2 regions of the Exiguobacterium sp. s102 genome follow, and region 1 is predicted to be linked to the other one. Evidence: a T-box and tRNA genes for the amino acid it is inferred to sense, from the RefSeq annotation. Region 1 holds a T-box; the other holds one or more tRNA genes.
What was found. The T-box of region 1 lies ahead of ileS (isoleucine--tRNA ligase). A T-box ahead of a tRNA ligase gene usually reads a tRNA of that ligase, here a tRNA-Ile.
Positions count from the first base shown of each region.

Region 1 (16,831 bases):
CGACGGATTCGAGAAGTGAACTGACAGAAGGATTGTACGTTCCGATACAAGGCGCGCGCGTCGACGGACATTCGTTCATCGATGGAGCAATCGACCAAGGAGCCATCGCGACGTTATGGAAAAAAGGAATCCCGCTTCCGGACGCAGACATCGTCGTACTCGAAGTCGAAGACCCGTTAGCCGCGTTGCAACATATTGCAACACGTTACTTGAAACTCGTCTCACCAAAGGTAGTGGCGATTACGGGGTCCAATGGTAAGACATCGACAAAAGATATGGTCGAAAGTGTATTGAAAACGACGTATCGGACGCATAAGACATCAGGTAATTTTAATTCAGACATCGGCATGCCGTTGACGATTTTGATGATGCCTCGTGACACGGAGGTAGCGGTGCTCGAGATGGGAATGAGCGGCTTCGGTGACATCGAGTTCTTATCACAATTAGCAGAACCGGATATCGCACTTGTAACGAATATCGGTGAGTCTCATGCGGAACATGTCGGGGGGCGTGCAGGAATTGCAAAAGCCAAATTAGAAATCACAGCAGGTCTAAAGCCGGATGGTCATCTATTCCTTGACGGAGACGAAGCGTTACTTGCTGGTGTTACAGGTGAGCGGATTGGTTACCACCACGCAAACACATTTGTCATCGAGCAAGCAGAGGCGACCTTCCTCGGAACGACGTTTCAATTTGCCGGAGCAACATTCCGTATTCCGGTTCTTGGAAAACATCAAGTGCGCAACGCGGCTTATGCGATTGCGACAGCACGTGCACTCGGGGTTGCGGACGAGGTGATTCAGGCAGGGCTGGATGAAGTGAAATTGACACCGATGCGGATGGAACGTCTTGTCTATCACAAGACAGCCATTATCAATGATGCTTATAATGCAAGCCCGACATCGATGAATGCGGCAATCGAGACGGTTGCAGAGCTTGACGGTTATCCGACCCGCGTTGTTGTCTTAGGAGACATGTACGAGCTTGGGGACCAAGAGCGTGAATTGCACGCATCGGTCGGTAAGCGGATTACACTTCCAGTCTCACATGCTATTCTTGTAGGAGAGAAGGGACGGTATATCGCGGAAGGCATTACTGATCCGTCGGTAGTGGTCGAATTCGCAGAGACGGTCGATCAGGCGGCTACGTTGCTTCGTCCGTTGTTGGGTGAACAAACGATTGTGTTGCTTAAAGCTTCTCGTGGAGTAGCGCTTGAGCAGATTTTAACGGATTTAAACAAAATTTAATTCTTAAAAGTAGGTGTTTGCAATGATTACATTATTCATCAGTTTAATTGTCGCTTTACTCGTGGTTCTTCTTGTCATGCCAAGAGCGATTCCTTTTTTACACCAGTTGAAATTTGGACAAGAAATTCGAGAAGAAGGACCGCAGTGGCACCAGGTCAAGTCCGGAACGCCAACGATGGGTGGAATCGTCATTTTACTCGCAATGATTGGAAGTTTGATTGCGGCGATGATTACGGGAGACTTAGAAGCGAATCACTTGTCACTCTTGTTCTTGACGCTTGCTTATGGTGCGATCGGATTCATCGATGATTACATCAAAGTCGTCAAAAAACGTAACCTTGGATTGAACTCGAAACAAAAATTAATTGGACAAATCGTTGTTGGATTATTATTTGTATGGTTGAGTGGTGGGTTTACGAGCGAAGCGACTTACTTAGCGATCCCGTTTACGTCAATGACGTTTGATTTCGGCTTGCTTTATCCACTTGTCGCGTTGTTCTGGTTAGTCGGATTCTCGAATGCCGTCAATTTGACGGACGGATTAGATGGTCTCGTATCCTTTACAGCAATCCCGACATTCCTGTTCTTTAGTTTGTATGCGTGGTTCGTTGCAGATGAAGTAGGGGTCGCGTTATTCGCGATGTCAGCAGTCGGTGCATTGATTGGATTCTTATTGTTCAATGCCCACCCTGCGAAAATCTTCATGGGGGATACAGGTTCGCTCGCACTCGGAGCAGCACTCGCCGGGTTATCCATCCTCTTAAAACTTGAATTGCTACTTGTCTTAATTGGAATCGTGTTCGTTGTTGAGACATTATCTGTGATTTTACAGGTGATTTCATTTAAAACGACGGGAAAACGTATCTTTAAGATGAGCCCAATTCATCATCATTTCGAGATGGTCGGTTGGAGTGAATGGCGGATTGTCGGTACGTTTGCTTCGATTAGTTGTATCGTAGCGTTCATTGCCTACTTGCTTGTTTAATTGAAATTTCCGGATGAAGAAAGTGAGCGATTTTAAGATGAAGAAGTCTGATTGGGTCAACAAAAAGGTCTTAGTGCTCGGAACGGCTAAAAGTGGTATCGCAGCGGCTAAGTATTTGGTCGAAGCAGGGGCAGATGTGACGGTGAACGACGGTGGAACACCCTCGGGAACAGATCAAGATACTTTGCTGAAACTCGGTGTCAAAACGACTTTCGGCGAGCATCCGCTCACGTTACTTGAAGGAGTAGAGCTCATCGTCAAAAATCCAGGGATTCCGTATCAGATTCCGCTCTTGCAAGAAGCACTGGTGCGACAGATTCCAATCTGGACGGAAGTCGAGCTCGGCTATCATGCGACGAATGCGCAATGGGTAGCGATTACAGGGTCAAACGGGAAGACGACGACGACGACGCTTGTCCACGAATTATTGAAACAGCAGACGCGTCCGGTACACTTGGCGGGAAACATCGGCTTCCCGGCGATTGAGATTGCGAAAGAAGCGGAAGATGATGCAATCATCGTGATTGAACTTTCGAGTTTCCAACTGATGGGAATGCACGCCTTTAAACCAATGAGTGCGGCTTTCTTAAACTTATCAGCGGCTCATCTTGACTATCATGGTGATCTTGAATCCTACGCGGAAGCGAAAGCACGAATTTTCCGTAACATGGATGCGAATGACCGCCTTGTCGTCAACGCAGACGATGATGTCGTCATGCGCTTAAGTGATCAGGCAAAAGCAGAGCGGTTGCGTTTTTCACGTAAGAGTCCAGCTTATGCTCGTGTCGAGCAGGACATGATTATGGTTGGTGAAACGCCGATCTTACCGGCCGCTGAACTGGCTTTAGGTGGGGGACACAATCTAGAGAACGTCTTAGCAGCATTGACGTTAGTAGAACCATTCAATATTCCGTTACAAGCGGTGCAGGACGTCTTACGGACATTCGGTGGCGTCGCGCATCGTACAGAGTACATTGGCGAATTCAAGGGACGTAAAGTCTACAATGATTCGAAAGCGACGAACAACGTAGCGACGGAAGCAGCACTATCCGGTTTTAAAGCTCCAATCATTTGGTTATGTGGCGGACTAGAACGCGGTGCTGATTTAACACCACTCGTAGAGTCGATGACACAAGTCAAGCATGTCGTCGGTTTGGGCGAGACGGGACCACGTTTTGTGGAACTGGCACGTCAAGAAAAGATTGATGCAACGGTCGTCAGCGATATGGCGCAAGCAGTACAGGCAGCATTTGATGTCTCACAAGCCGGGGATATCATCTTATTATCGCCTGCGTCAGCGAGCTGGGATCAATATAAGACGTATGAAGAACGTGGCGAACATTTTGTTCGCGCCGTCGAATCGATTGGAGGAGATGCTAAATGAGAATCGTCGTATCAGGTGGTGGAACCGGAGGGCATATTTATCCGGCGCTCGCGATGATCCGCGAAATCGAGCGACGGATGCCGTGTGAAGTGCTATACATCGGAACGGAAAATGGGCTAGAAGCAGATATCGTCCGACGCGCAGGAATTCCCTTTGAATCGATTGAGATTTCAGGTATTCGCCGTTCGTTATCATTTGAAAACGTTAAGACGGGAATCCGTTTCTTAAAGAGCGTGACCCGTGTCCGGAAAATGTTGCGAAAGTTCAACCCCGACATCGTGGTCGGGACAGGTGGTTTCGTTTGTGGACCGGTCCTTTATACAGCAGCGAAGATGGGGTATAAAACACTCGTCCATGAGCAAAACAGTTTACCTGGTATTACGAATAAGTTCCTTGCTCGGTACGTCGATCGTGTCGCGTTATCGTTTAAAGGATCAGGTCACCATTTCGGTAAAAACGAAGCGAAAACCGTTTTAATCGGTAATCCCCGGGCTTCCGAAGTAGCTGATTTGCAAGTCGACCCGGTCATTGAACGGCAACGTTATGGTTTTGAAGAAGGGCGCCCGTTAGTCGTCGTTTACGGTGGAAGTCGTGGAGCGCCAGCAATCAACCAAGCAATCATCGAGATGATGCCGAAGTTCATTCAGATGGATTGGTCGATGTTGTTCGTGACAGGTCAAGTTCATTTTGAAGAGATTACTCGCCAAATCGGAACGGTCCCGGAGCGTATTCAGTTACGTCCGTTTGTCTATGATTTACCGAATATCTTAAAGGCGAGTCAACTCGTCATTTCACGTTCGGGTGCGAGCACGTTAGCAGAATTGACGACGCTCGGATTACCGAGCATTCTCATTCCGAGTCCATACGTCACAGAAAACCATCAAGAAGTAAATGCCTCGTCCCTCGTCGAAACAGGAGCAAGCTTGCTCGTCCGAGAAGCTGAACTGACAGGAGAAACGTTATTCGATGCTTGTAAAACGGCGATTGCGAATCAAGAAGCGATGTCGCAGGCCGCATTCGCTTTAGGGATGCCGAATGCATCGAGTGATTTAGTAGACGAGTTGAATCGCTTGATTCAACAAAAAAACTAAACAGTTGCAGGAATAGACCGATAAGGAACTGAAATTAATCAAGTAGAGGAGGAATGAACGTGAAGGAGCGACAACCGGTAAAAGATACGGATGCCACTGTCAGTAGTCTAGAAGATAAGATTCCTTATATCCGTGAACAACGCCGGAAGAAAGCAAATCGACGTTTAATCTATGTCCTCATCCTGATCGGTCTATTGATTGCTGTCGTATTTTATCTTCAGTCCAGTTATTCGCGGGTAGCGACACTTGAGATTGACGGTGTCGTCAATGTCAAAGAAGAAGACATCATTCAGGCGTCACGGATGAAGGTGAAGGAGACACATGCTTTCAATGTGTCAGAAGAAGCTGTGCTAGAGCGAATCGAAGATGTACCAGGTATACGGGAAGCAACGATGACACAGAGTTTTCTCCATAACTATCAAGTTAATGTCGTGGAGGAAAAAGAAATTGCTTACGCGAAAGATCAACCCGGAGACCGAATCGTCTTAGCAGATGGAACAATCATCCCTGGAAAGTCGAAGGAAGAATTGTTCGATGCACCGATTTTAACAGGCTTTACAGATCAGTCCCTTGAACGGTTGACGAAGGAACTCGTCAAAATCGAACCAAAAGTTCGGAGTCGGATTTCGGAAATCGTTGCAAACGATAAAACCGATAAAGGGGGATTGAAGTTATTCATGACGGATGGCAATACCGTCTTATTGAGTACTTCAGCTTTTTCTAACTCGTTGAATGAATATGTCAAAGTGATTTCAGCCTTACCAAAAGGAAAAACAGGGACGATCACGATTGACGGGGGAATCTATTTCAAACCATATAAAGTAAAAAAATAGAAAATTCCTAGTCATGAGTCAGCAGATTGACAAACGTTTGTTTTCATTAGTAAATAAGTAGGCGTATCGTCATCAAATCGTAATCTATTAGATGGGTAAGTTAGACAATAACTTCTTTTCGTAGGGTTTTATATAGTGTAGACTTAAACGAGAAGAAGTTTATCTTGTTTCCTGAATATATATAGGGACAATCAGTATGAGTATTATGAAAGTGGAGGTGTCACTCCCATGGAAACGAAAGGTACGATTGCCGCACTAGACATTGGAACATCGGAAGTGAAACTCATCGTCGGTGAACTACTCGGTGGGACACTGAACGTGTTAGCGGAGGGTTCTGCACCATCTGCCGGTGTCAAACGTGGCGTCATCGTCGATATCGACCAAACAGTCAATGCCATTAAACAAGCGGTCGCTGAAGTGGAACGGACACTCGGTGAACCGATTGGTGAAGTATATGTAGCAATTTCTGGAGAACACATTCAAGTCAAGGATTGTCAAGGGATGACTTCAATTAAAGGCGAAGACAATGAAATTACGGATGACGACGTCAAAGACGTCTTACACTCCGCAATGGTCATGCGCATTCCGAACGAATTAAGTGTTGTCGATGTACTACCGAAAACGTTTACGGTCGACCAACAAACAGAAATCACGGATCCACGTGGTATGATCGGTTATCGTCTAGAAGTGACAGGGAAGTTGATCATTGGAGCGAAGACGATCCTACATAGCATTAAACGTTCAATCGAACGGGCTGGTCTAGAGCTTGCAGGATACGTACTTGAAAGCTTAGCTGTTTCAAGAATCGCGGCATCAATCGATGAACTGGAGCTTGGCGTCGGCATCATCGATATTGGACATGAGACGACAACATTGTCGATTTATGAAAAAAACGATCTCGTTTACTCGACGACGTTACCTTATGGTGGCGATCATCTGACACGTGACTTAACGTATAAGATGAATTGTAAGTACCAAGATGCAAAACTTGCGAAGGAAGAATACGGAGTGGCGCTTGAATCGTTAGGGGATCCTGAAGAAAAGGTATCCTATGTAACGATTAATGGGGAGCATCGTTTTGAGCCGCAACCTGAGATCGGTTTCGTTTTAGAGGCACGCCTCGAAGAAATCTTCGAGATGATTCAAAAACGGATGACGCAGGCTGGCCATCCACAAATGAATAGTGGCATCATTCTCTGCGGTGGAAGTTCTTCGCTTCCTGGAATCGATCAGCTAGGGAAACGGATTTTCAATCAGAACGTCAACGTCTACCAACCGGCCAGCTTAGGCATTCGTAATCCGAAGTACGCTGTGGCAGCCGGCATGTTACGCTATGTACTCTCAAGAAGTACGGTTTCGAAATCAGGATTTGATCGTGCGGACGAGAAGGAAGTCGTGGCGCAAAATCGTGAACAAGAACAATTGCTTACGAACCCGACACCGTCTCCAGTACGTGAAGAACGAACGCAACAGGAACAACCTCCAAAAGAGCGTAAATCATTCAGTAGTTTCTTTGAAAAGTTTTTTGGTTAATGACTAAAATACAATGAGTATAAAAAATTAGGGGGCCCCTTTTATGTTGCATTTTGATGAAATGATGGACCAAGTAGCTAAAATTAAGGTCATCGGCGTAGGTGGCGGTGGTTCAAACGCCGTCAACCGAATGATTGAACATGGTGTACAAGGCGTAGAATTCATCGCCGTCAATACAGATGCACAAGCACTCAACATGTCGCAGGCAGATGTGAAGCTCCAACTCGGTGCAAAGCTGACACGCGGTTTAGGTGCAGGTGCGAATCCAGAAATCGGTAAAAAAGCGGCAGAAGAAAGCCGTGAACAATTGACAGAGATTTTGTCAGGTGCTGATATGGTCTTCGTCACTGCAGGTATGGGTGGCGGGACAGGAACTGGTGCTGCGCCAGTCATCGCTGAAATTTCAAAAGAAATCGGCGCATTGACTGTCGGTGTCGTAACGAAACCGTTCATGTTTGAAGGACGCAAACGGATGCAACACGCTGTATCGGGTGTGCAAAACTTTAAAGAAAAAGTCGATACGTTAATCGTCATTCCGAATGATAAATTACTTGAAATCGTTGATCGTAACACGCCGATGCTCGAAGCATTCAAAGAAGCGGATAATGTGCTTCGTCAAGGGGTTCAAGGGATCACAGACTTAATCGCTGTCCCTGGTTTAATCAACTTAGACTTTGCAGACGTTAAGACAATCATGACTGAAAAAGGATCTGCCTTGATGGGCGTTGGTGTTGCGACAGGCGAACACCGTGCAACGGAAGCTGCGAAGAAAGCCATTTCAAGTCCATTGCTTGAAACATCGATTGAAGGTGCAAAAGGTGTCTTAATGAACATCACAGGTAGTGCGAACCTCAGTCTATATGAAGTAACGGAAGCTGCTCAAATCGTTCAAAGTGCAGCAGATGAAGAAGTAAACTTGATTTTCGGTTCTGTTATCAACGATAACTTAGAAGATGAAATCATCGTTACCGTCATCGCAACAGAATTCGAAAACGAGCCACTCGATTTCGAGATTCCATCTGCTCAAGAAATGATGAAAAACTTACTCAAGAAAAAGCAGGCGACTCCAACTCCTGCTGCGACTGAGGAGCCGAAACCACAAGTCGAAGAGACACCTGTCAGCTCGAATCCAGAACCAGCAAAAGGGTCAGATGTTGAAGAAACGATGGACATTCCATCATTCCTTCGTCGGAACAATCGTTAATCGATTTTTTCCAAGACACGACTGCTAGACAAAGAGGTGTCGCGTAAGCGGCACCTCTTTTTTGAAAGGGATGTGAAATGATGTTTGGTCAATGGATAAAGTGGGATACACCGACCGGTACAGTGCGTGCGGCATTCACTACAAAATTTTCAGCGCCGCATGGTATTGGCAATCTTGGATTGCATGTCAATGACGATCGCGATGGTGTCATTCAAAACCGGCAAGTCATCGCCCGTCAACTTGATTTATCGCTCGAAAATTCAGTTTGGGCAGAACAGGTTCACGGGAACCATGTCGAACAAGTGACGACGCTAGATTCTGGACGAGGCGCACTGGATTATGGAACAACGATCGAGGGTACAGATGGATTGGTGACGACGGATGCAAATGTATTACTCGCCATGTTATTCGCGGATTGTGTACCGCTCGTGTTTTGTGATCCGACGACAGGAATTATTGCGAATACGCATGCCGGATGGCGTGGAACAGTCGCGAATATCGTTGAAGCGACTGTCGCCCGAATGGAAGCGGCGGGGGCAGACCGTTCCTCGATTCAAATGGTCATCGGACCCTCGATTCGTGAATGTTGTTATGAGGTCGACCAACCCGTCCTTGAAGCGATTGACGGGCTTGGTCTTGAAGATACGCCCTACACAATAAAAGAAAACGGAAAAGCGATGCTTTCGCTTCAGCAGACGAATGCTGCATTAGCAGAGCGAAGTGGATTAGGTGACATCATTGATGCAGGAATTTGTACGCACTGCCAAGCAGATGACTATTTCTCTTACCGTCATGGGGACCACCAAGGTCGTTTCGCGAGCTTGATCGTAAAGGAGTCATTACATGTCGATTAATGAAAATGTTCAACTTGTCCAACAAAAGATGCAACAAGCGAGTGAAAAGAGTTTTCAAAAAAAGCAGGTACAACTGATTGGCGTGACGAAATCAGTTTCAAGTCAAGTTGCCTCTGAGCTGTTAGAAGCAGGTATAACGGCGCTAGGTGAAAATCGTCCGGAGGGTTTGTCAGAAAAACAAGCAGCACTTGGGCGTGAAGCCTGTGAGTGGCACTTCATCGGGACACTGCAGTCGCGAAAAGTACGTCAAATCATCGATCAAATCGATGTGCTTCACTCACTCGATCGTTTGCATTTAGCGGAAGAAATCAATAAACGTGCAAAACGTCCTATCGATTGTTTTGTTCAAGTCAATGTCTCGGGTGAAGCTTCGAAACAAGGTATTTCCGCAGAAGACATCCATTCCTTTCTACATGAAATCGGTCAATATCCAAAAGTTCGTGTGATTGGACTCATGACGATGGCACCATTGACAGAAAATCAAGAGGAAGTGCGGTCCGTTTTCCGCGCTTTACGCGTCTTACGAGACGAAGTAGCAGCACGAAACCTGTCTTACGCTCCCTGTACGGAATTATCGATGGGGATGTCGTCTGATTATGAAATTGCGATTGAAGAAGGGGCGACACACGTCAGAATCGGAACGGTCCTCGTCCAATCATAAAACGTAGAAGAAGTTGAAAGGAGAATCGAAATGGGATTCAAATCGAAAATGCAACATCTGTTTCTTGGGAACACAGACGATTTAGACGAACTTGAATATGAAAATGATGCTACAATAAATAAAGGTAGAGGTACTGCAGAGCAAGAGTATGAAGAGTACTACGAGGAATCTACCCCGAGTGTTACTCAAAAGGAGGACCCTGTGCGTCAATCGAATATCGTTCCGATTCATACGAAAAAAGCAAAATCACAAGTCATTTTAAGTGAGCCGCGTGTCTTCAATGAAGCACAAGAAATTGGGGAGCATCTCCGTCAAAATCGTGCGGTCATCGTTAATATGCAACGCATGTCAAAAGATCAATCACGGCAAATGATTAATTTTCTTTCAGGCGTCGTCTTTGCACTCGATGGTACGATTACGACAATCAGTCAAAACACGCTCCTCTGTGTGCCGAACAACGTCGAGCTCGCGGGTAGTATTTCAAATCTACTTGGAGAAGATGATATCAATCATAAGGGGTGGTAAACATGGATTCACAAGTTATGTACGCGATTGGGCGTACATTGAGCACGTTACTTCAATATTATAGCTATGTCATGATTGCTTATATTTTACTTTCATGGTTCCCAAACGCACGAGAGTCAAGATTCGGACAAGTATTAGCGATGTTAGTCGAACCGTTCCTCGCGCCTTTCCGACGGATCATCCCGCCCATCGGAGGTATGCTTGACATCTCACCAATCGTTGCCTTTTTAGTGTTGAACTTAGCACAGTCAGGCATTCGAGCAATCTTCTTCTAATGAGCGTCTATGATCACTATCGCGGACATGAGCGGGAGTTCGTCGATCTTGTCTTAAACTGGATCGATCATGTCGAAGCGACCTATACGTTTAAACTGACAGATTTTCTTGACCCACGCGAACAGCAAATCACACGCGAACTCGTCGGAACGAAATGTGCCCTCTTTTTTGAGGGCGGTTTCGAAGGGGCAGAGCGACAGCGGGCACTAATTGCGCCTGATTACTACGAACTTGATGCGAGCGACTTTGATATTGCCATCTATCGTATTCATTATCCTACAAAATTCGTTGAACTATCGCATCGACAAGTAACAGGTACGCTCTTAAACGTCGGTCTGAAACGCGGCAAGTTCGGTGACGTCGTCATTCAAGATCAAGTCGTTCAGTTCGCAGTCGCAGAAGACGTTGCTTCTTATATCGAAGTCAACGTCGAGCGGGCAGGGAAAACGAAAATTCGTTTATCTCGCGTCGAACTAGAAGACCAATTGAAGATCAAAGAACAGGAATGGCAAGAAGAACTTGGATTCGTCAGTTCGCTCCGCTTTGATACTGTCGTCAGCGAAGTGCTTGGTTTTTCGAGACAAAAAGCACAGAGTTTGATTAAACAAGGGGAAAGTAAAGTGAATTATAAAATCGTCGAAGATCCAAGCTTCATGCTTGAAGAAGGCGATTTGCTTTCGCTCCGTGGAACAGGCCGCGTCAAATTGACGGCTATTTTAGGGTCGACGAAACGCGACCGGATTAAATTACAGTACGGATTATTAAAAGGTTAAAAAATGCTGAGGAGGATTTCATCATGCCATTGACGCCACTTGATATTCATAATAAGGAATTTACACGTAAGTTTCGCGGCTATGACGAGGATGAGGTCAACGAATTTCTTGATCAAGTCATCAAGGATTTTGAAATGTTGTTGCGGGAAAACCGTCAACAGCAAGAAGTGATTCAAAACATGCAATCGCGTGTCGATTACTTCAGTTCGATGGAAGAGACGTTAAACAAGTCAATCATCGTTGCCCAAGAAGCAGGAGAAGAAGTCAAGGCCAATGCGACGAAAGAAGCAAGCTTGATTTTAAAACAAGCCGAGCGTGAAGCGGAACAACTGCAAGATTCCGCACAGCGTCGAGCGCAACGGACAGACTTTGAAGTCGAACAGATGCGTAAGAAAATCGAATTGTACCGTAATCGTTTTAAAGTCTTGATCGATGCGCAGATGGAGTTATTGGCAAGCCATGATTGGGACGCGTTTGATAGTTCGACCCGTGGTGCGCTTGACGAGATTCCGGCAGTTGCGTATAATGACGACGATGTCATATAACTTAAATCAATGACAAGGACACGTCTTAATCAGACTGCTGCAAGCGAATCGGGGACTGGTGTGAGCCCGAACAGTAAGTGAGAATGGATATCCCCTTCGAGTGTGAGACTGAACCATTAAGTAAGTCGCACCGATTCGCCCCCGTTATCGGGCTCTTAAGTGGTAGTTCGTACGGTTGAACTACTAGTAGGGTGGTACCGCGAGTTCAAGCCAAGCTCGTCCCTATACCAGGGATGTGTTTGGCTTTTTTTGTATGTTAAATTAAAAGAAGTGAGGGAATGCCAGATGGAGTACAAAGATACATTACTGATGATGAAAACTGAATTTCTAATGCGAGGTAACTTGCCGAAACGTGAGCCGGACATGCAGGCACGTTGGAACGAGATGAACTTATATCAAGCAGTTCAAGAAAAAAATGCTGGGAAACCAACCTTCATCCTTCATGATGGACCACCATACGCAAACGGTGATATTCACATGGGGCACGGATTAAACAAAGTCTTAAAAGATATCGTCGTCCGTTACAAATCGATGAATGGTTTCCGTTCACCGTACGTACCGGGTTGGGATACACACGGTTTACCGATTGAAACAGCGCTCCAAAAATCAGGTGTCGATCGGAAGACGATGTCGGTCGCTGAGTTCCGTGAGTTGTGTGCGAAATATGCGCTCGAACAAGTCGATCATCAGCGTGAACAGTTTAAGCGTTTAGGTGTTCTCGGTGATTATGATAATCCATACATCACGCTCCAACCGGAATTTGAAGCGGCGCAAATTCGCCTCTTCGGTGACATGGCGAACAAAGGCTATATCTATAAAGGAAAAAAACCAGTCTACTGGTCACCTTCTTCTGAGTCAGCACTGGCAGAAGCCGAAATCGAATACCATGATAAACGTTCTGCTGCCATCTATGTTGCGTTCCCTGTCTTAGAAGGAAATAACATCTTAGAGCCAACCGATCACTTCGTCATCTGGACGACGACGCCGTGGACGATTCCTGCAAACCTCGGAATCTCTGTCAGTGCGGAACTCACGTATGCCCGGATCGAGTACGAAGGAAAAGGTTATATCGTCGCAGAGGCGCTTGTTCCTGAAGTCATCGAGGCACTCGGATGGGAAGACGCGACAGTCGGTCGTGTCTTCAATGGAGCAGATTTCGAATACATGAAAGCCAAACACCCGCTCTATGACCGTGAATCACTCGTCATGCTCGGTGATCATGTTACGGCGGAAGCGACCGGCGTCGTGCATACGGCACCTGGACACGGGGAAGATGACTATCGCATCGGACAAGCATACGGACTCGATGTCCTCTGCCCGGTCGATGATAAAGGGGTCATGACGGCGGAAGCACCAGGATTCGAAGGCATGTTCTATGAAGATGCGAATAAAGAAGTCGGTCTTGCGTTAGAAAAAGCGGGCGCATTGTTGAAACTATCGTTCATCAAACACTCGTATCCGCACGACTGGCGGACGAAAAAACCGGTCATCTTCCGGGCAACACCACAATGGTTCGCGTCGATTAAAGACTTCCGTGCGGAAATCCTTGACGAAATCAAAGATGTGCAGTGGGTACCGGCATGGGGAGAAACACGTCTTCACAACATGTTTAAAGATCGTGGCGACTGGGTCATCTCGCGTCAACGTGCATGGGGCGTGCCCCTTCCAATCTTCTATGCAGAAGACGGAACAGAAATTGTTACACCGGAAACAATCGACCATATCGCGAACTTGTTCGCAGAGCACGGTTCGAACGTCTGGTATGAACGCGAAGCAATCGACTTATTGCCGGAAGGCTTTACGCACCCGGCAAGTCCGAATGGTCAGTTCAAAAAAGAAACAGACATCATGGATGTCTGGTTCGATTCCGGCTCGTCACATGCCGGTGTGCTGGCGACGCGTCCAGAACTAGAGCGTCCGGCTGATCTTTACCTCGAAGGTTCAGACCAATACCGTGGCTGGTTCAACTCGTCGCTTTCGACAGCTGTTGCGACAACGGGAAAAGCACCGTATAAAGCAGTCGTCAGTCATGGTTTCGTATTAGACGGTCAAGGACGGAAGATGTCGAAGTCAATCGGGAATACGATTGCCCCAATCCAAATCATGCAACAATTCGGTGCTGAGATTCTTCGTCTGTGGGTTGCGTCAGTCGATTATCAGTCAGATGTCCGGGCATCGATGGACAACTTTAAACAAGTTTCAGAATCATACCGTAAAATCCGGAACACGGTCCGTTTCCTGCTCGGGAACTTGGATCAATTCGATCACACGGCACATCGTGTTGCGTTTGAAGATTTACCGGAAGCAGACCGTTTCATGCGGACGAAGCTCGATCAATTAGTCGGTAAAGTCAAAAAAGCCTATGATGCGTATGATTTCATGGCAGTTTACCAACTGTTGCATAACTTCTGTGTCCTTGACCTGTCTTCGTTCTACCTCGACTACACGAAAGACATCTTGTATATCGAACAAGCAGATGCACCGGCGCGTCGTGCCGTTCAAACGGTCATGTATGATACCGTCGTGACATTGTTACAATTGATGGCACCTGTCTTACCGCATACGGCAGACGAAGCATGGGAATTCGTTCCTGGTGTCGAGACGGCAAGTATCTTCTTGACGGATTTACCGGAAGCAGTCGACGTATCGGAAGAAGGACTTGCACTGATCGCGAAATGGAACGCGTTCCTCGTCTTCCGCGATGATGTCTTGAAGGCGCTTGAAGAAGCACGGGCAGAGAAGCTCGTCGGGAAAACGCTCGAAGCCAAACTCGAGCTCGCACCGAACGAAGCGACGAAGAACTTGCTTGCGACAATCGACCATCTTGAACAACTGCTTCAAGTCTCACACATCGATTTTGTCGACTCGGCAGAACGTAACTATGAGACGACAGCAATCACTGTTTTGAAAGCGGACGGCGAGAAATGTGAACGTTGCTGGACATATTCGACTGAACTTGGTCAAGATCCGGCTCATCCGACACTTTGTCCTCGTTGTACTGCGGTCGTCAATTCTTTATAATGAATAAGGGGAGGGGCGGCTACTGCGACTTCGTAGCTACCCCTCATTATTTTTGATGTGGGGGAAAACAGGATGTGGCTTTACTTAGTGATTGCTGCTTTACTCGTAGGAGTGGATCAATTGACGAAATGGATCGTCGTTCAGCAGATGACGATTGGTCAAGCGATTGAAGTCATTCCAAATTTCTTTTATCTCAATTCATACCGCAACCGTGGAGCGGCATGGGGAATGCTTGAAGGAAAATTCGGCTTCTTCTTCATCGTGACGGTTCTCGTCGTTGTTGGTCTGATTTATTTTCTGTACAAAGAAGGAACAAAAAACAAAGTATTTGCTTGGAGTGTCGCTTTACTACTGAGTGGAGCGATCGGAAATTTTATTGACCGGATGGCGCGTGGGGAAGTCGTTGATTTCTTACACTTTTATCCGTTCGGCTATAATTTTCCGATCTTTAATGTCGCAGACGTCTGCTTGACATTTGGAGTGATTTTGATGCTGATTAGCGTCATGTTCGAAGAGCGTTTGACGAAGAAGGGAACGATTGATTAATGAATGAACAACAAGTATGGACGGTCGAAGCAAAAGGCGCGACAGGGCGAATCGATAAATGGTTGGCTGAACAACAAGAGTGGTCGCGTTCGCAAGTGCAAGACTGGTTAAAGGCGGGGCACGTCGAAGTAGACGGACGCATCGTGAAACCGAACTATAAGATGACGGGAACGGAAAGCATCACCGTGCATATCCCGGAAGCCGTCGAACTCGAAATCTTACCGGAAGACATTCCGCTAGATGTCGTTTACGAAGACAGCGATGTCATCGTCATCAATAAACCAAAAGGCATGGTCGTCCACCCGGCAGCAGGACACGTGTCAGGAACACTCGTTAATGCGTTGCTTCATCACTGCCAAGACCTCTCAGGCATCAATGGGGTCAAACGACCAGGGATCGTTCACCGGATCGATAAAGATACATCAGGTCTCTTGATGGTCGCTAAAAATGATTTAGCCCATGAATCGCTTGCGCAACAATTAAAAGATAAGACGACGGAACGTCTTTATATCGCGCTTGTCCATGGCGAGATTCCCCATGAACTCGGAACGATTGAAGCACCGGTCGGCCGTGATAAAAATGACCGTCAACGGATGACGGTCACGGACAAAAACTCAAAAGCAGCGGTCACGCATTTCCGTGTCCTCGATCGGTATGAAGGCTTTACGGTCGTTGAGTGTAAACTCGAAACAGGACGGACTCACCAAATTCGTGTCCACATGCGCTATATCGGATTCCCGCTCGCAGGTGACCCGAAATATGGACCGCGGAAGACGATGAAGATGAATGGTCAAGCACTCCACGCAGCGGTTCTCGGATTTGAACATCCACGGACCGGCGAATGGTTGACGTTCGAAGCACCACTCCCGGAAGAGATGACGTTTGAGATCAGTCAGTTGAAAAAACTTGAATTAGAGTCTTGACGTTTTTCTAATAAAACGGTAGAGTAACACCTAGAGAGCGATGCGAGACATCAGCCTCACCAAATCGGTCGTCCGCGTGACGATCCTACAAAATTAGAACACCTTTAATCGAGTCCGGAGAGGCTACGAAAGGGAGACACCGTAACGCGTGTAAACACATGGCTTTGCTATGTACACATCTGTCTTCAACAACCTCCTGCCGATTAAGCAGGAGGTTTTTTTATGAAAGGAGAAGCCATGAAACCAGCCATCATTTTAGATGAAGCGGCAATCAGTCGTGCCTTAACACGAATCGCCCATGAAATCATCGAGCGCAACAAAGGGATTGAAGAATTGATGATCGTCGGTATCAAGACGCGGGGCGAAACACTTGCGAGACGCCTTGCCCGGCGGATTGAAGAGATTGAAGGAAAAGCCGTGTTACTTGGTGT
Region 1 covers NZ_JACSML010000001.1:691,729-708,559, forward strand. Annotated here, with positions in the region: gene KNQ02_RS03345 (UDP-N-acetylmuramoyl-tripeptide--D-alanyl-D-alanine ligase) at 1-1,247, shown strand, start outside; gene mraY (phospho-N-acetylmuramoyl-pentapeptide-transferase) at 1,270-2,232, shown strand; gene murD (UDP-N-acetylmuramoyl-L-alanine--D-glutamate ligase) at 2,270-3,616, shown strand; gene murG (undecaprenyldiphospho-muramoylpentapeptide beta-N-acetylglucosaminyltransferase) at 3,613-4,707, shown strand; gene KNQ02_RS03365 (cell division protein FtsQ/DivIB) at 4,767-5,540, shown strand; gene ftsA (cell division protein FtsA) at 5,769-7,073, shown strand; gene ftsZ (cell division protein FtsZ) at 7,117-8,277, shown strand; gene pgeF (peptidoglycan editing factor PgeF) at 8,358-9,131, shown strand; gene KNQ02_RS03385 (YggS family pyridoxal phosphate-dependent enzyme) at 9,121-9,792, shown strand; gene KNQ02_RS03390 (cell division protein SepF) at 9,823-10,317, shown strand; gene KNQ02_RS03395 (YggT family protein) at 10,320-10,592, shown strand; gene KNQ02_RS03400 (YlmH family RNA-binding protein) at 10,592-11,365, shown strand; gene KNQ02_RS03405 (DivIVA domain-containing protein) at 11,389-11,910, shown strand; T-box leader at 11,911-12,137, shown strand; gene ileS (isoleucine--tRNA ligase) at 12,196-14,931, shown strand; gene lspA (signal peptidase II) at 15,004-15,477, shown strand; gene KNQ02_RS03420 (RluA family pseudouridine synthase) at 15,477-16,400, shown strand; gene pyrR (bifunctional pyr operon transcriptional regulator/uracil phosphoribosyltransferase PyrR) at 16,638-16,831, shown strand, end outside.

Region 2 (16,831 bases), on a different contig from region 1:
GACAACAATCGGTTGCAATGACATATGGCGCATGTATTGGCGAAGCGCTTTATATGTCGTCTCATCAATGATGTTGTCGAGATCGGATAACGCTTTTGCTTTTTCGATATCACCATCGCGATAGGCGACGATGGCTGTTTCCGTCATATCAAGCAATGTTTCAAACGCTTCTTTTAGAAGCGAGATGTCGATGACATAAGGAAATGTTTCGACACGTAAAACCGCTTTCGAGATGTTTCCGGCATAATCGGCAATCCGCTCTAAGTCTGTTGCGATTTTCATCGCTGTCACGAGTCGACGTAAATCCGTTGCCACTGGTTGTTGTTTCGCAATCAAAAGAATCGCATCATCATTGATTTCAAGTTCCAGCGCATCGAGTTCGTTATCATTTTCAATCACTGTACGCGCGATGTCGAGATCGTATTTTTCAAGTGCTTCTGCTGTCGTCGCAATCTGTTGCATCGTCTTGCGGGCAAGAAGAAAGACTTTTTGATCGAGTACTGCTAGATTTTCTCCAAAAATCGTACGGTGAGCTGCCATTGAAAGTTCCTCCTAATTATCCGAATCGTCCTGAAATATAATCCTCTGTCCGCTTATCACTCGGATTCGAGAAGATACGATCCGTTTGATCAAACTCCACTACTTCTCCGTTCAAGAAGAATGCCGTCTTATCTGAGACACGTGCTGCCTGTTGCATATTATGCGTCACGATGATGATCGAGTACTCTTTTTTCAACTCCTGGACGAGTTCCTCGACTTTGAGTGTCGAAATCGGGTCGAGTGCTGAAGTTGGCTCATCCATTAAGATGACATCCGGTTCGATTGCAAGGCACCGCGCGATACAAAGACGTTGTTGTTGCCCACCTGATAATCCGTAGGCATTTTCATTCAGACGATCTTTGACTTCATCCCAAATCGCCGCACCTCGCAAGCTACGTTCCACGATTTCATCTAAAATCTTTTTGTTTTTGACACCGTGGACACGTGGTCCGTACGCGATGTTATCGTAAATCGATTTCGGGAACGGGTTCGGTTGCTGAAAAACCATTCCGACGGACGTCCGTAATTCTTCCACTTCATATTCTTTATCGAAGATGTTCCGGCCGTTATATTCGATGACACCGTTCGTCCGTACGATTGGCACGAGCTCGACCATCCGGTTCAAGGTTTTGATGAATGTCGATTTCCCGCACCCAGACGGTCCGATGATTGCCGTGACTTCGTTTTGTTTAATATCTAAGTTGACATCTTTTAAGGCGTGGTCATCGCCGTACCATAAGTTTAAATTGTCGACACGGTATACACTGTCTTGCGCAGCTACTGGTTGATTCATAGTTGTTGCCCCTTCTTTCTCGGCTGTTTTTGTCGTCAGCTTCGTATCCATCATCTGTGTTCCTCCTTAAAAACGATTCAGCACACTCCTACGATTAATAACGTTTAGAAAAACGATTTCGAATCCAGATTGCAAGTGAGTTCATTGTCAATAAAATCACCATCAAGACAATGATTCCTGCTGCAGCAAGACCTTGGAAATCAGCTTGCGGACGGCTTGTCCAGTTATAAATTTGAATCGGCAACGCCGTAAACTCTGAAAAGATCCCTTCTGGTGCACGGGCGATGAAGATGGCTGCTCCGACCATGATAAGCGGTGCTGTTTCACCGATCGCACGTGAGACAGCTAAGATGATTCCCGTAATGACACCTGGAAGTGACGCCGGTAAAACGACTTTGAACGTCGTCTGCCATTTCGAGGCACCAAGTGCCAGTGAAGCATGACGCATCGCTTGCGGCACGGAACGAATCGCCTCTTGCGACGATACGATGACGACCGGTAAGCTCATTAACGCGAGCGTCAACGCTCCAGCGATCAATGTTGAACCGAAGCCCATATTCCGGACAAAGAATGTTAAACCGAGCAAACCGAAAACGATTGAAGGTACGCCTGCCAAGTTCGAGATGTTGACTTCGATGAACGATGTCATCCGCCCTTTTTTCGCGTATTCCTCTAAATAAATCGCAGCTCCGACACCCATGATGAAAATCATTGGAACGATTAAAAGCATTAGGAAGATCGTACCCATCAGTGCAGGATAGATTCCAGCGCGTTCTGGACGTCGTGATGGGCCATTCTGAAGGAAATCAAGCGATAACCATGCAGCACCATCACGGAGTACGCCGACAAGAAGAATACCAAGAACGACGAGACCAAATAGGAGACCAATCAAGAAAATCACTTTCGTCACATTGTTGACGACAAGACGCTGACTGATTGATTTTTTTACTGCAACTGGATCAATGAACTTTTTTTGTACAGGTTGTTTTTCTGGTAAGGCCATCTTAATACTCCTCTCTGAAACGACGCGTAATCCAGTTCGCGAGGAGGTTCATCACAAGTGTAAAGACGAACAACAGCGTACCGACAGCGTAGATACTATAATATTCAACGGTTCCATATCCCGCATCACCAAGCGCGACTTGAACGATATAAGCTGTCATCGTTTGGACAGGTTCAAGCGGATTGACGGTTGCAGTAGGATTTGATCCCCCGGCAATCGTCACAATCATTGTTTCACCAATCGCACGAGACATCCCTAGGACGATCGACGCGATGATACCTGAAAGTGCTGCCGGAACTACGACTTTTAAAGCCACTTCAAGGCGTGTCGAACCAAGTGCGAGTGCACCGTCACGGATTTTTTTCGGGACAGAACTCATCGCATCCTCAGAAATCGAGGCAATCATCGGGATGATCATGATTCCGACGACAATCCCTGGGCTGAGTGCGTTGTAAATCGCAAGACCGGGAATTAACTTTACGAGTAGAGGTGTAACGAACGTCAACGCGAAGAAACCGAAGACGATTGTCGGGACACCTGCTAAGACTTCAAGAATTGGTTTTAACACACGACGTGCGCGCTCTGACGCATACTCACTTAAATAAATAGCAGATGTGAGTCCGATCGGCACGGCAACTAGCATCGCAATCACGGTAATCTCAAGTGTTCCGACGACGAGCGGCCAGATTCCGTACTCTGGAACCGAGTTCAACGGGTACCAGCTCGTACTACCGAAAAATTCTTTGATTGAGACGACTTCAAAGAAATGTTCCGTTTCGATGACTAACGTGAGAATGATGCCAATGGTCGTAACGACCGAAGCAAACGCACATAAAAATAAGATGATTGGCATAATTCGTTCCATGATGTTTTTCATACTGAATTTTTGTTTTCGGTTCTGTTGAATCAGCTCGCGAACCGAGTTTTTTGATGATGAATTCATCCTTCTTCGCTCCCTACTTCATCATTCCTACATAAGAACGGGACTTAAAAAGGGAGAGATTCCCCCCTTTTTAAGTCACCCTCCTATTCGGATGTTTATTTCATTGCATCTTCGATTGCTTTTGCATTTTCGTCATAACGCTCTTGCTTCATTTTGACGTAACCGACTTCTTCCGCTAAATCACCGGCATTTTCATTCGTAAATTTCACGAAGTCAGCGACTTGTTTTTTATCAGTGAGTGATTTGTTGTTTACATACGTGTAGATTTCACGTGATAACGGATATGAAAGATCGTTGATTGTTTCTGGTGTTGGATCAACAGCATCTTTTCCTTCAGCCGATAACGGTACTTCTTTTAACTTATCTTTGTTTTCAGCATAGTACGCATAACCAAAGTAGCCGATTGCGCCTTTTGTTCCTTCGACACCTTTAACGAGGACGTTATCATCTTCAGAAAGCTGGACGTCTTTACGCATATCTTTTTCATCCATTACTTCCTCATTGAAGTAATCGAATGTACCTGAGTCTTTACCAGGGCTGAAGAATTTGATTGGTTCTGCTGGGTAAGATGAATCGACATCTTTCCATGTTTTGACGTTCGGATCCTGCCACATTTTATTGAGCTGGTCAATCGTCAATTCCTTGACCCATGTGTTTTCTTTACTTACTGCAACTGTTAATCCGTCAAGCGCTAGTGCCATTCGTGTATATTCAATTCCATTTTTTTCTGCTTCTGCTGCTTCTTCTTCTTTGATTTCACGTGAAGCGTTCGAAAGATCTGTTTCACCGACGACGAAGCGTTTAAATCCGCCACCTGTCCCAGACACACCGACCGTTACGTTTACATCTGGCTGTTCAATCGAATATTCTTCTCCGACTGCTTCCATGATTGGAAAAACTGTTGACGATCCATCAATTGCAATCTTTCCTGAAAGATCCGACGAACTCGAAGAGCTTCCTTCGTCATTTCCGCATGCTGCACCGACTACTGCGATTGAAGCTACTGTTGTGATAAGTGCTGTTTTTTTCATCCAAGACATGATTAAATTTCCTCCTCGAAGTATGTCGCTTATACCAATACGACTTTTTATCCGTTTCCCTTACAAGACTTATAATACGGATGAACTATTAAAACGAAATGAATCCAACGTAAAAGAATTGTAAAGGCTTGTTTTTTGCAGTTTACAATTCAAAATACATTATAAAAAAAGGTCAATCCAAATAAAAAAACGAAGATGAGTTTCCTCACCTTCGCTCTTCTAGTTAATTTGGCTTAGTCTGCCACGGAATATCTTTTACATTGAAGTACGCCTTCACTAAATCATGCCCAATTTTCGAGTTGACCGTTTCCTGCTCCATATATGGAAGGAACACGGCCCAAGCAATCTCTGGATTATCATACGGCGCCCAACCGACAAGGTTCGAGTTTAATGAACGAACCGGCTGACCACTGCTGTCACGTAATGCAATCCCGTCTTCACCATATACGCTTACCTGTGCCGTACCTGTCTTAGCCGCCGCATCGATTCCTGTCAGCGCAATTACTTTAGAAGTCCCGCGCTCTCCTTTGACGACTCGATGTAATCCTTCACGGACGTGATCAATGTTGTCTTGGCTGACTTCGATTCGGTTCAAGTAATTTGTTTCGAAGCTATACTCGACTTGTTTTGTTTCTTCTTCAATTGAATTCGATGCGAGCACTTCTTTTAAAAAATGTGGTTGAACACGATAGCCGCCGTTCGCGAGTGTTGAGATATACTGCGCGACTTGTAACGGAGTGAACGCGTCATATTGCCCGATGACACGGTCCATCAAGAGCGTGACGCGGTCCGGTGTCCCTTGCACACCTTTCGCTTCGTACGGTAAATCAATCCCAGTCGTCACGCCGAGCCCGAACTGGCTGTAATAGTTTTGCATGATGGCTGCAGCAGCATCGACGCTCGCCCCTGCAATCCCATTACTCGGATAATTTGCCATCCGCATTGCGATGTTGAACATATATACGTTTGACGAGCGTTCGAGCGCCGTCAAATCCGTAATCGGCCCCATGTTGACGTAAGAAGCCTTCTTCGTCCCACCGATTGTAATCGGCGCATCATTGATGACTTCATTTTGACGAATGACGCCTTCTTCAAGTCCCATTGCAACCGTCGCCCCTTTAATCGTCGATCCGATTTGGAGTGAGGTCAGAACATTATTGATTGCGACGTCACTGAATTTATTCGTCGCCGTATCGAGTTTTTGTCCCGACATCGCTAAAACTTCACCCGTTTGCGGGTTCATCACGACCGCATAACCTTCTTTAAGATAGCCGCTTCCCATGCCGCGACCCATCTTGATCGCTTGTTGGAGGATTTGATCGACCTGTTTGTTGTATTCCGCGTCAACCGTCAGAACGAGGTCTTTTCCAGACTCTCCTTCTTCGCGGTTCGGCTCACCAACTGGTTCGCCGTTAAACGTCTCATACACATCATATGCCGGTTTACCGCGCAGTAAATCTTCATATTGTTGTTCTAAAAACGATGTTCCGACCCGATCGTTCAAACTGTACCCTTTTGCCTTGTATTCCGCTTGTTGCTCAGCAGGAATCTTCGAGTACTTTCCGAAAATGTTCCGGAGCGTTCCTTCATATGGATAAGATCGTTCATAGAACGGTTCCACAGAAACACCTTTCAGGTCTTCGAGATTTTCGTCAATGATCGCCATCTCTTTTGCCGTCGCACCAAGCTTGACAAGTTGTGGATCAAGCGCATACCCGACTTCCATATTGTGTTTGATTGCGACGATTTCCATTGTTTTATCATCATAATCAATATCTTTCTCTGTAATTGTATCGAGCATGACTTGATTCTCTTCAGCAATCGATAACTTTTTTCGTTCTTCCAATGTCGGATACTTTTCTTTCATGACAGCATCAAAACGACGTTTCGACTCTTCTGTATTGGTCGCGATCCAGTAATCTTTTAAGTCACGTTCCGTTACCTTCCAATCATCTTTCGGTAAATTGATGATGGCAGCGAGACGTGAAGCTGTTTCAATCCGCTCATCGACCTTTGTATTTTGCGAGCGTCGGTAGACAATTGAATATTTTGAAATCGTATCGACGAGCAATCGTCCATCGCGGTCATAAATTTTCCCGCGTGGTACTTCATACTTTGAAGCGATCATCTCTGTTTTTTGAACTTCTCGTGAGATTTTTTCACCATTGACAATTTGGACGACACCAAGTCGGAAAATCAAAATCGCAAATAATAAAAAAACAACAAAGAACATTAAATTTAATCGAAGCGGCAAGTGGTTACGCCGTCTTCCTCTTACCGTGATTCGTTTCGCCATGGCGTACTCCCCTATCGTTCAAAAAGTCATCTTTGTTCATTATATAGAAGGAAACAATCCATAACAACCTATCCCATCATTTTCCGCATTAAAAAAAGAACCGTGCCCTCTTACCGGGGACACGGTTCTAGCATTTAAAAATGATTATTTTGCGTCAGCGTAAAGCTTGGCAACGTGATCCCAATCAATGACATCGAAGAATGCATTGATGTAATCCGGACGACGGTTTTGGTAGTTCAGGTAATATGCATGCTCCCAAACATCAAGTCCGAGAATTGGCGTTTTACCTTCCATGACTGGTGTATCTTGGTTCGGTGTCGAAACGACAGCAAGTTTGCCACCTTCGACGATGAGCCATGCCCAACCAGATCCAAAGCGTGTTGTAGCTGCTTTAGCGAAAGCATCTTTGAATGCATCGAATGAACCGAATGCTTCATCGATTGCTGAAGCGAGTTCGCCTGATGGTGCAGCACCGTCGTTCTTTTTAAGCAATTTCCAGAAGAATGAGTGGTTCCAATGACCGCCACCGTTGTTGCGAACTGCTGTTTGAATGTCAGCAGGAAGCGCATCAAGGTTTTGAAGCAACTCTTCTAATGATTTCCCTTCGTGTTCCGAGCCTTCGAGCGCCGCGTTGACGTTCGTGACGTAAGCATTATGGTGTTTCGAGTGGTGAATCTCCATCGTACGAGCATCGATATGTGGCTCAAGCGCATCATAAGCGTAGCCGAGTTCTGGTAATTCAAATTTTGACATTTTCATGTCCCCCTTTATCCTATTTTCGGAACTTCAATACCTTTTAAGACTAGCAAAAATGACGGGTATAACGCAAGTAATGACCCTTACATTTTATTGTTCATCGCGTGGTGCGAATACAGAGACACCACCACCCGGAACAGGGAAAACACCAAATCCTTCTTCATCGATGACGACAGGCTCATCTTGGTGATTTGTGTAATCGAACCATTCTTCACCAGCACGATCTTCTCCGACGAACATCCGTTTTTCACACATGTCTGCATTTGACAATAGTACGGCACAACCCGAGTTCGGGAACTCTTCGACTCCGTGACGGACCCAACCGACACAGTGTGGATCATCGAGATAATCTTCTTGTTTCCCGTATGCTTTATGGTAGCGGGCGTACAGCAATGCATCGATCATCTCTTTTTTACCTTCGACTGGATGTGGTCCTTGTACACCGTAATAATCGCCGTAAAAGACACACGGATAACCGTCTTTACGAAGGAGAACGGATGCGTAAGCATGTTGTTTAAACCAATCATCGACCCACGACTCAAGCGATTCGCCTGGTTGCGAATCATGGTTGTCAACGAATGTAACAGCATTCGTCGGATGCGACTCAACAAGTGTATCTGCGAAGAGCATCGTCAAATCAAATTTTTTCCCCTGTTCTGATGCTTCGTGGAACTTATAATGAAGCGGAACATCGAATAAATCAATTGTATAGTCGACGCTATCTAAGAAGTGACGACAATCATCTAAGTCAGATTTCCAAAATTCACCGACCATATAAAAATCTTCTGGATTTTCACCCATCATTGATTTCGCGAATTCATTGACGAATTCGTAATTGATATGCTTGATTGCATCGAGTCGGAATCCTTGGCAATCGAGTGTATCCTTGAACCAATGCCCCCAGTCGATCATTTCCTTGCGGACTTCAGGATGATTGTAATCGATGTTCGCAAACATCAAGTAATCATAGTTCCCGAATTCGCTATCGACTTGGTTGTTCCAGTCTTTATTTTTTCCGGAAATTTTGAAGACGCCGGTTCTTTCTTCTCGCGCATCAAAATCCGTTCCGTTAAAGAATTCATGATTCCAAACAAAATCAGAATACTTCCCGTCACGTCCTGGGAAAGTAAATTTTGTCCATGCATCGATTTCGAATTCTTCTGAAATTTCTTTCGACCGATCTTCTGGGTTAACTTCGACGACATTAATCGTCTCCAGTTCATCTGCTGCCGCCTTATGGTTCATGACGACATCGGCATAAACAGCGATATCATTTTCATGTGCCACTTGAATTGCTTCAAGTAGTTCGTCTTTCGTCCCGTATTTCGTCCGAACCGTTCCTTTTTGATCGAACTCACCTAAATCATAAACATCGTATATCCCATACCCTGTGTCTTCATCTGATTGCCCCTTAGAAGCTGGTGGAATCCAAACAGATGTGATGCCTGCAGCACGAAGCTCCGGCGCTCTCTCTTTTAAACGTTGCCAATGCTTCCCATCATTTTCTACATGCCACTCGAAAAACTGCATCATTGTATGGTTACGTTCCATCTCTCTTCGCTCTCCCTCAATTACTATAGTATGAATATTATTACAATATCTTTAATATTCCCCAAGCGAACAAAAATAAACGCACACCCCTAAACAGGAGTGTGCGTTTCTTAAATGGACCCTGCAGGACTCGAACCTGCGACCGGACGGTTATGAGCCGTCAGCTCTAACCAGCTGAGCTAAGGGTCCTTAAGTAAATAGTAGCGGCGGAGGGAGTCGAACCCACGACCTCACGGGTATGAACCGTACGCTCTAGCCAGCTGAGCTACACCGCCATAATGAATTAAAACAACTACAATTAGATTAATGGAAAGCATCTAAAATGTCAATAAATTATTTCACAAAAATAAAGAGAGACTTCTTTACAGAAGTCCCTCCCGCTTATATTCATTTCATTCAAGCCGTTCCCGAACGTTGTTCGAGTACTAAATCTGTAATATTGACGGCGTGATCGCCAATCCGTTCGAGGTTCGATAACAGATCAACAAAAATCATACCCGCTTGACCTGTACACTCCCCGGCATTGACGCGTAAGACGTGGTGTTTACGGAATGAACGCTCGAGTGAATCGAGTTTCCCTTCTAATTCAAGGACTTGGCGTGCTAACGAAACATCATCACGTTCAACTGCTTTGATTGCCGTATCGACGATTTTTTGTGTTAGAACGTACATTTCATCCAACTCTTTTTTCGCTTTTGGCGTAAATTCAATCCGGTTGACGATTTGGAAGTCAACGAGTTCGATTACGTTTTCGACATGATCACCAATCCGTTCGAAGTCATTGACCGCATGCATTAAGAGCGAATGGTCATTCGATTCACGTTCAGAAAGATCGTTCGCCGCCACTTTGACAAGGTAGTTCGTGACTTCCGTGTTCAAATGGTTGATTGCATATTCAATCTGACCAGCGTCAGAAACATCTTTTTTATCATGGGATTGCGTGTAGCGATGTGCTTTACCGAGTGCTTCTTTCGAGAACTCACCCATCCGTAAGACTTCCATTTTTGCTTGGTTAAGCGCAAGTGAAGACGATTGATTCAAGATGTTTTGATCCAAATGACGTGGTTTTGAATCGACTGTCGTGTCTGTTCCCGGAACGACCTTTTTAACAAGCCATGCGATTTGTGCGATGAACCAACATTGAATCAATGTGTTGACGACATTGAACGTACCATGTGCAAAGGCAATTTGCATTTTCGGTTCAAGATTGAGTACACCTGTGATCCAAGCGATGAACGTCGAGAACAAAGGTAAGGCGACTAAGAAAATAATCGTACCGACGATATTGAAGATGACGTGTGCTGCTGCTGTCCGTTTTGCGGCAATCGATGCACCGAGTGCTGCGAGTACTGCCGTGATCGTTGTTCCGATATTATCCCCGAATAAAATCGGGAGAGCTGCTTTGATATCAATCATGCCACCAGAGTATAACTCCTGCAAAATACCAATCGTCGCAGAGGACGACTGGACAAGGAACGTAAAGACCGTCCCGACGAACACACCGAGTAACGGATTGTCTGACATCGAAATCGTCAGTTCACGGAACCACTCACTTGATTGAAGTGGTTTCATGCCGTCACCCATCAATGTCAAACCATAGAACAAGGCACCGAAACCGAAGAAGATTTGTCCGATGTATTGAATCCGTTCTTTATTGAAGAAGAAGATGAGAAACGCACCAAGCGCGATTGCAGGAAGGGCTGCTTCCTTGACGTTAAAGCCGATGATGAAGGCCGTGATCGTCGTTCCGATATTCGCCCCCATGACAACACCGATTGCTTGACGTAAATTCATCAGACCCGCGCTGACGAGTCCAACGACGATAACGGTCGTACCTGACGATGATTGAATCAAGACCGTGACGACAATACCGGCAAGAATTCCGAGTAACGGGTTCGATGTGTATTTGTCTAAAATGTAACGAAGTCGGTCCCCTGCTGTTTTTTGGAGCCCATCTCCCATATACTTAATACCGAATAGGAAAATACCGAGTCCACCAATAAAAGTGAAAATCATTTCCTGCAAATCATAATTCATCGTTTCATCTCCTCATATCTAAAAAAGTGGGATTGATTTTTTGTTAAGATTTTATTGTTTCAACCTCTCCTATTATGTAAAGGTCCGTTGAACTTGTAAATAGTTTTATCAACATTTGAATGTTAAGGTTTTATTAACCTGTACCAAAACAGAGAAAACCCTTTATTACAAGCGTTCCCAAACTCACTACACCACTGTTATGAAACAGAGAAAAGAGTGTTATCATGATTTTTTTAAGACAATTTATTAATTATTTACAAACCACCTTAGTTCCAAACCGATCTTTTTTAAAGACTCGCCTTGCCGATGTCTCCCTTTATTTTTGTGGATTAGCGTGGATTTCATTTTGGACGACAGTCATCGATAGTATATTTATCATCAAAACGGTTCCATTCATCGTCTGGTTTATGCTCCATTTCATTTTCGTCGCCATCGCGCTTTTACTGTTTCTTCTATTGATGTCATATTTGAATCGTTGGTTGATTGATTGGATACTCAAAAGACCATGGGCGTACCGGCAAGTTTTTCCGTATACGGTTGCTGCTAACTTATGGAGCTTTCCAGTCGGTGTCCTCTGTTATCAGCTCGGATTCACAGCACTTGGGGTAACGCTCCTATTAGTCGGTCACTTCATTTATTCTTTACTGCCCGTTTTCTCAGCGCGGAAGCGAAAAAAAAATACTCGTCCAAAGTCGTGATTCTGCCTTACTTCTTCGTCTCAGCTCCGTCTACCGGCGGATTGACAGTTGCTTATTTCTATTAAAGAATTGTAAATGTTCGAATTTCGTTCTTGTTTCTCGATTTTTAGGGAATAGTTCGATATGATAGAGAAGGTAAACTTACACAATATGGCGCTATGCCACAAAAGGAGATTTTCGATATGCCGAAAATGGTCCATCGCTCTAAGACTCGTCCCGTTCGTGTTGGGGACCTTGTCATTGGTGGAAATAATGAAGTCATCATTCAAAGTATGACAACAACAAAAACACACGACGTCGAAGCGACTGTCGCTGAAATCTTACGACTTGAAGAAGCCGGATGCCAAATCGTCCGCGTTGCTTGTCCAGAAGAACGTGACGCACTTGCGCTCGCTGAAATCAAAAGCCGAATCAACATTCCGCTTGTCGTCGACATTCATTTCAACTATAAACTTGCGCTCATGGCAATCGAAGCAGGAGTCGACAAAATCCGGATCAACCCGGGTAACATCGGTCGTCGCGAAAAAGTTGAAGCGGTCGTCACAGCTGCAAAAGCTAAAAATATTCCAATCCGGATTGGTGTCAACGCTGGTTCACTCGAGAAACACATTCTTGAGAAATACGGATACCCAACAGCACGTGGTATGGTCGAAAGTGCCTTACACCACATTAAGATTCTTGAAGACCTTGACTTCCATGACATCATTGTTTCGCTTAAAGCATCTGACGTTCAGCTTGCGCTTGAAGCTTATCAGTTAGCATCTGAATCATTTGACTACCCACTTCATGTCGGTATTACAGAGTCAGGTCCTTTACGTACTGGTTCATTAAAATCCGCTGCTGGTCTTGGTGCGATTCTTTCACGCGGTATCGGGAACACGGTCCGTGTCTCACTATCAGCTGATCCGGTCGAAGAAGTGAAAGTCGCAAAAGAAGTCTTGAAATCATTTGGTCTCGCAGCAAACGCAGCAACATTGATTTCTTGCCCAACATGCGGTCGGATTGAAATCGACTTGATGGCGATTGCGGCAGAAATCGAGGATTATATCGATAAGATTCAAGTCAACATCAAAGTTGCTGTACTCGGCTGTGCCGTCAACGGTCCTGGTGAAGCACGTGAAGCGGATATCGGAATTGCCGGAGCACGTAACGAAGGGCTTCTGTTCCGCCACGGAGAAATTATCCGTAAAGTACCTGAAGCGACGATGGTCGAAGAATTGAAAAAAGAAATCGATGCAATCGTTCTTGAAAAAGAAGCTGAAAAAGAAGCGGCGAAAGCCAACCAAGTTTAATTGTTGAAGAGCCCTCTTTTTAATTGAAGAGGGTTCTTTTCATATCCGTTTTTCGACTATGTTATACTAATGACAGAAATTTAAGGAACGCAGGTGATCCAATTGAAAATCGGCATCGATATCGATGGGACGATTACGCACCCGTCTTCATGTTTTAACTATATGAACAAGTATTTAGGAACTTCGATTGACTTCGAAATGGCATCCGAATATGAATTGCATACGTATACGGATATGGGACAAATCGAGTTTTGGGAATTCATGGTCAAGTCTGGTCATGAGCTCGGTATTTATCGAGAATCTACGCCTCAGGCATTTGTCCAAAAACATTTATGGGAATTACGTCAACATTTTGATTTGCACTACGTAACGGCACGCTCAGAAATCGTTCGACCGGTTACGGAAGAATGGATTGCGCGCCATGAATTACCACTCGACTCGCTCATCATGACCGGGTCGCATGACAAGGTTCAAGTTGTACGTGATCTATCACTCGATTTATTCATGGAGGATCGATTAGAGAATGCGTTACAAATTGCGGAAGATACGTCAATTCCAGTTATTTTGTTCGATGCTCCTTACAATCGAAAAGCACTTCCAGAGAACATCATTCGTGTTTCTTCTTGGGATGAAGCCGTTCAAACGATTTATAAATTCGCTCCAATCCGTTAAAAAACAGCCTTATCCGGCTGTTTTTTTTCCATTTTTTATACATAATCCGTTTACGTTATCGTACAATTATCATGAATTCGTTACGTTTTGTCTCGAGTCATCTTCTATTAGCTGAAAGGATTTTTTTATGTTATCGACGTTGAATATTTTTTTCACGAACATATGCATTATATTTTTAATACTATCTGTCACATTTTATTTGATGCGAAATCGACTCCCGATCCAGTATGACTCCAAGCGTTCAACGCGCTTGTATTTTGGTTTAGCAAATGGTTTAACCGGCATTTTACTGATGCATAACTCCATCTCAATCAATGGATCATTGATTGATTTACGACTGCTGCCGCTCGCTCTATCCGCTCTATACGGGGGGCCAGTCAGCATTGTGACGACAGGAATTATTTTACTGCTGTATCGTGTCCTCATCAGTGGGGGTGAATCCGTTAGTGCCTTACAAAATTCTCTAGTGATGCTGACCGGATTTACCGTGCTTATCATCCTCTGTGCTCAACTCATCAAACATAAAGGGCGACTCTTCACTGTTATTGTGACGATAGCCTCTACCTTAGTTCTCTTACGCATGTTGCTCGGCCCTTCACAACCTCATGCATGGCAGACGATTTTTTTGCCGTATTTCTTAATCACAATTGGCGCCTCGATTCTTTTTTATCATCTTTCATATATGTTACAAGGACACTTCGTTCTTTACGCGTACCAGTCCTATTTGGCTTCGACCGATGAACTGACGCGCCTCGCGAACCGTCACGTTATCATGGAAAAAGTACAGGCTCTTGTAGAAGCGAAGGCACCTTGGGGTGTGATCATCTTCGATCTTGACCACTTTAAGTCAGTCAATGATCAATATGGTCATGCTGTCGGAGATGCTGTATTACGCCACTTCTCCGTTTTACTCACACAGGAGTGCCCGGATAGTATCACGGTCGGCCGCTATGGTGGCGAAGAGTTTATCGTCGTCATTCCGAATACATTTACGGTTTCACCGACGCGACTCGCAAGACAACTCGTTCAATCCGTCACCGATACACCGTTCGTCATGCAAGACCACGCCTTGACGATTACTGTTTCTGCCGGTGTCGCCTACGCGAAAAATCAGGCAGCCGGAATCGTTTTTAAACAAGCGGACACCGCGCTCTATGCTGCAAAAGACAACGGCCGTAACCAGTTCATGTTATACGATAAATAAGGAAGCATGGACTTAATCCATCGCTTCCTTATTTTTGCTTTCTAATAAAAGAATGATATCTGTTAGCGAAACTGGTTTTGCAAAAAAGTAACCTTGAAAAAGATGAATCCCAATATCTTTCGCAATTTGAACTTCTTCTCCTGTCTCTACCCCTTCGACGATACACTCGACATTCATCGAACGTGTCAATTGGAAAATCGATTCAAGGATGGACTGGCGTTTTGCTGATTCTTCAATTTGTTCAATGAACTGTTTCGGTATTTTTAATTGGCGCAAAGGTAACAACCGTTCCAATACATGGTAAGAGGCATGACCTGTTCCAAAGTCATCTAACGACACTGGAAAATCAAGTGTTTTTATCCGCCGTAATGCCCGAAGAATCGGCTGGCTCTCAAAATCGAGCGACTGACTTTCCGTAATCTCGATTTTGATTTGTTGCGGTTTAAGCGAATACTTAAGTAGCATCCGTTCAATAAAGGGCATGAACGATTCGTTCGTCAATTGGCGTGGTGACACATTCACTGATACCGTAAAATTCTCTGGCACAAGACCGATCAATCGTTTTCTTGTCTTACAGCCTTCTTCAAAAATCCATTCGCCTAGACGAATGATTAAGTCACTTTTTTCAGCAATCGGGATGAAGACGGATGGTTGATTCGCTTTAGACAACTCCGTTTTCCAGCGAACGAGTGCTTCAAGTCCAACAAAGGTCTGTTGATTCGAATCGTACTGTAGCTGATAGACTAAATAAAAATCTCGATTGACTTCAGCAAGTGATAAGGCGCGCGCAGCTTCGACACGTAATGTTTGTTCACAGCGCCATGTTTGATCGATACACATGACTTTTTTATCATTTTGAACGGATTCTTGTAGCGCAGAATTCACTTGTTGAACTCGTTTCATCCAACTTTTTTGCAACGTATCGCCGTCATCAATTACGATATACAGATTGACATAAATTTGATGGAGGTCGATCTGATAGGGCGCAGACATTTTTTGACTAAGTAACTCCATCTCATCATGACAGGAAACACCTTCAGGTTTTTCCATGACGACAGCAAGCGTCCCTCCTTCAATCCGCACAAGTGCTAAGTAAGGTGGAAGTAATGATTGGAGTCGTTCGATACATTCAAACAAGACACGAGCTTGTATGTCTTCTCCAAAATAGCGTGCCAATTCATAATAATTCTCAAGGTGAATACCGATGAGCAGTAAATGTTGACGGTTAGCATCATCAAAAAAATCTTCTAATCCACGCATATTCAATAATTCTGTTTGCGGATCACGTTTTGCGGCCTCATCAAGTTGATTAGCAAGCGAGTGCAATTGACTTAAATTTCGTATATGTAAATGATTGATGATTAGCGCAATGCAAATTCCAATCGTAACCATCCCGAGCCGTGCGACATGATCTGAAGAGTCGATTTCCACCAGAGTCGTCGTTGTATTGAACATGATAAACAGATTCGTCGCTAGTACGACGACAATCGTATACCACATCACAATCCGGTTGTACGAGATCAAGGCAATCATTAAAAATAAAAAACAACTTGCCCAAGCTGTGACGGCAGCATATGGTAACAAATTAATCGAGATGATCGGCACAATCAGTAACATGATGGAGAGGAGATGCGATTGATATTTTGACGCGATATGACTTCGACTAATGATAAACGTCGTTATCCCGATCACTAAAAGCAGTATGATGATCGTTGATCGATTAAGATACGCATTTTGTAATACATCATCCGTCGTCCCTAAAAAAATCAAAGCTCCTGCTGTCATCATGAACAACGCAAAATTTCCCATCCAGTGTTGTTGTGCGATAGTGGTATCAGTCGTCGTGCTAAGCGGCATACGTCTCCTCCTTTCATTTCCGATTGTCATTGAGGTAGTCATTTTTTTATTCGACATCGCTTGATGATACTCCTGTCTTACGTTATGTGTCAATTTTTTACTTAAAAAGACATGTTCTTCTGTTTTTACACAGCTGAACATGTCTGATT
Region 2 covers NZ_JACSML010000002.1:204,073-220,903, reverse strand. Annotated here, with positions in the region: gene phoU (phosphate signaling complex protein PhoU) at 1-540, opposite strand, end outside; gene pstB (phosphate ABC transporter ATP-binding protein PstB) at 557-1,333, opposite strand; gene pstA (phosphate ABC transporter permease PstA) at 1,428-2,336, opposite strand; gene pstC (phosphate ABC transporter permease subunit PstC) at 2,338-3,279, opposite strand; gene KNQ02_RS06035 (PstS family phosphate ABC transporter substrate-binding protein) at 3,375-4,319, opposite strand; gene KNQ02_RS06030 (peptidoglycan D,D-transpeptidase FtsI family protein) at 4,543-6,615, opposite strand; gene KNQ02_RS06025 (superoxide dismutase) at 6,760-7,368, opposite strand; gene KNQ02_RS06020 (alpha-amylase) at 7,462-8,922, opposite strand; tRNA gene KNQ02_RS06015 (tRNA-Ile) at 9,038-9,111, opposite strand; tRNA gene KNQ02_RS06010 (tRNA-Met) at 9,124-9,197, opposite strand; gene KNQ02_RS06005 (Na/Pi cotransporter family protein) at 9,319-10,959, opposite strand; gene KNQ02_RS06000 (hypothetical protein) at 11,184-11,657, shown strand; gene ispG (flavodoxin-dependent (E)-4-hydroxy-3-methylbut-2-enyl-diphosphate synthase) at 11,840-12,949, shown strand; gene KNQ02_RS05990 (5' nucleotidase, NT5C type) at 13,043-13,621, shown strand; gene KNQ02_RS05985 (GGDEF domain-containing protein) at 13,749-14,825, shown strand; gene KNQ02_RS05980 (EAL domain-containing protein) at 14,838-16,682, opposite strand.
Region 2: it has a tRNA-Ile gene. The T-box ahead of ileS (isoleucine--tRNA ligase) is inferred to sense a tRNA for this amino acid. The anticodon was not compared.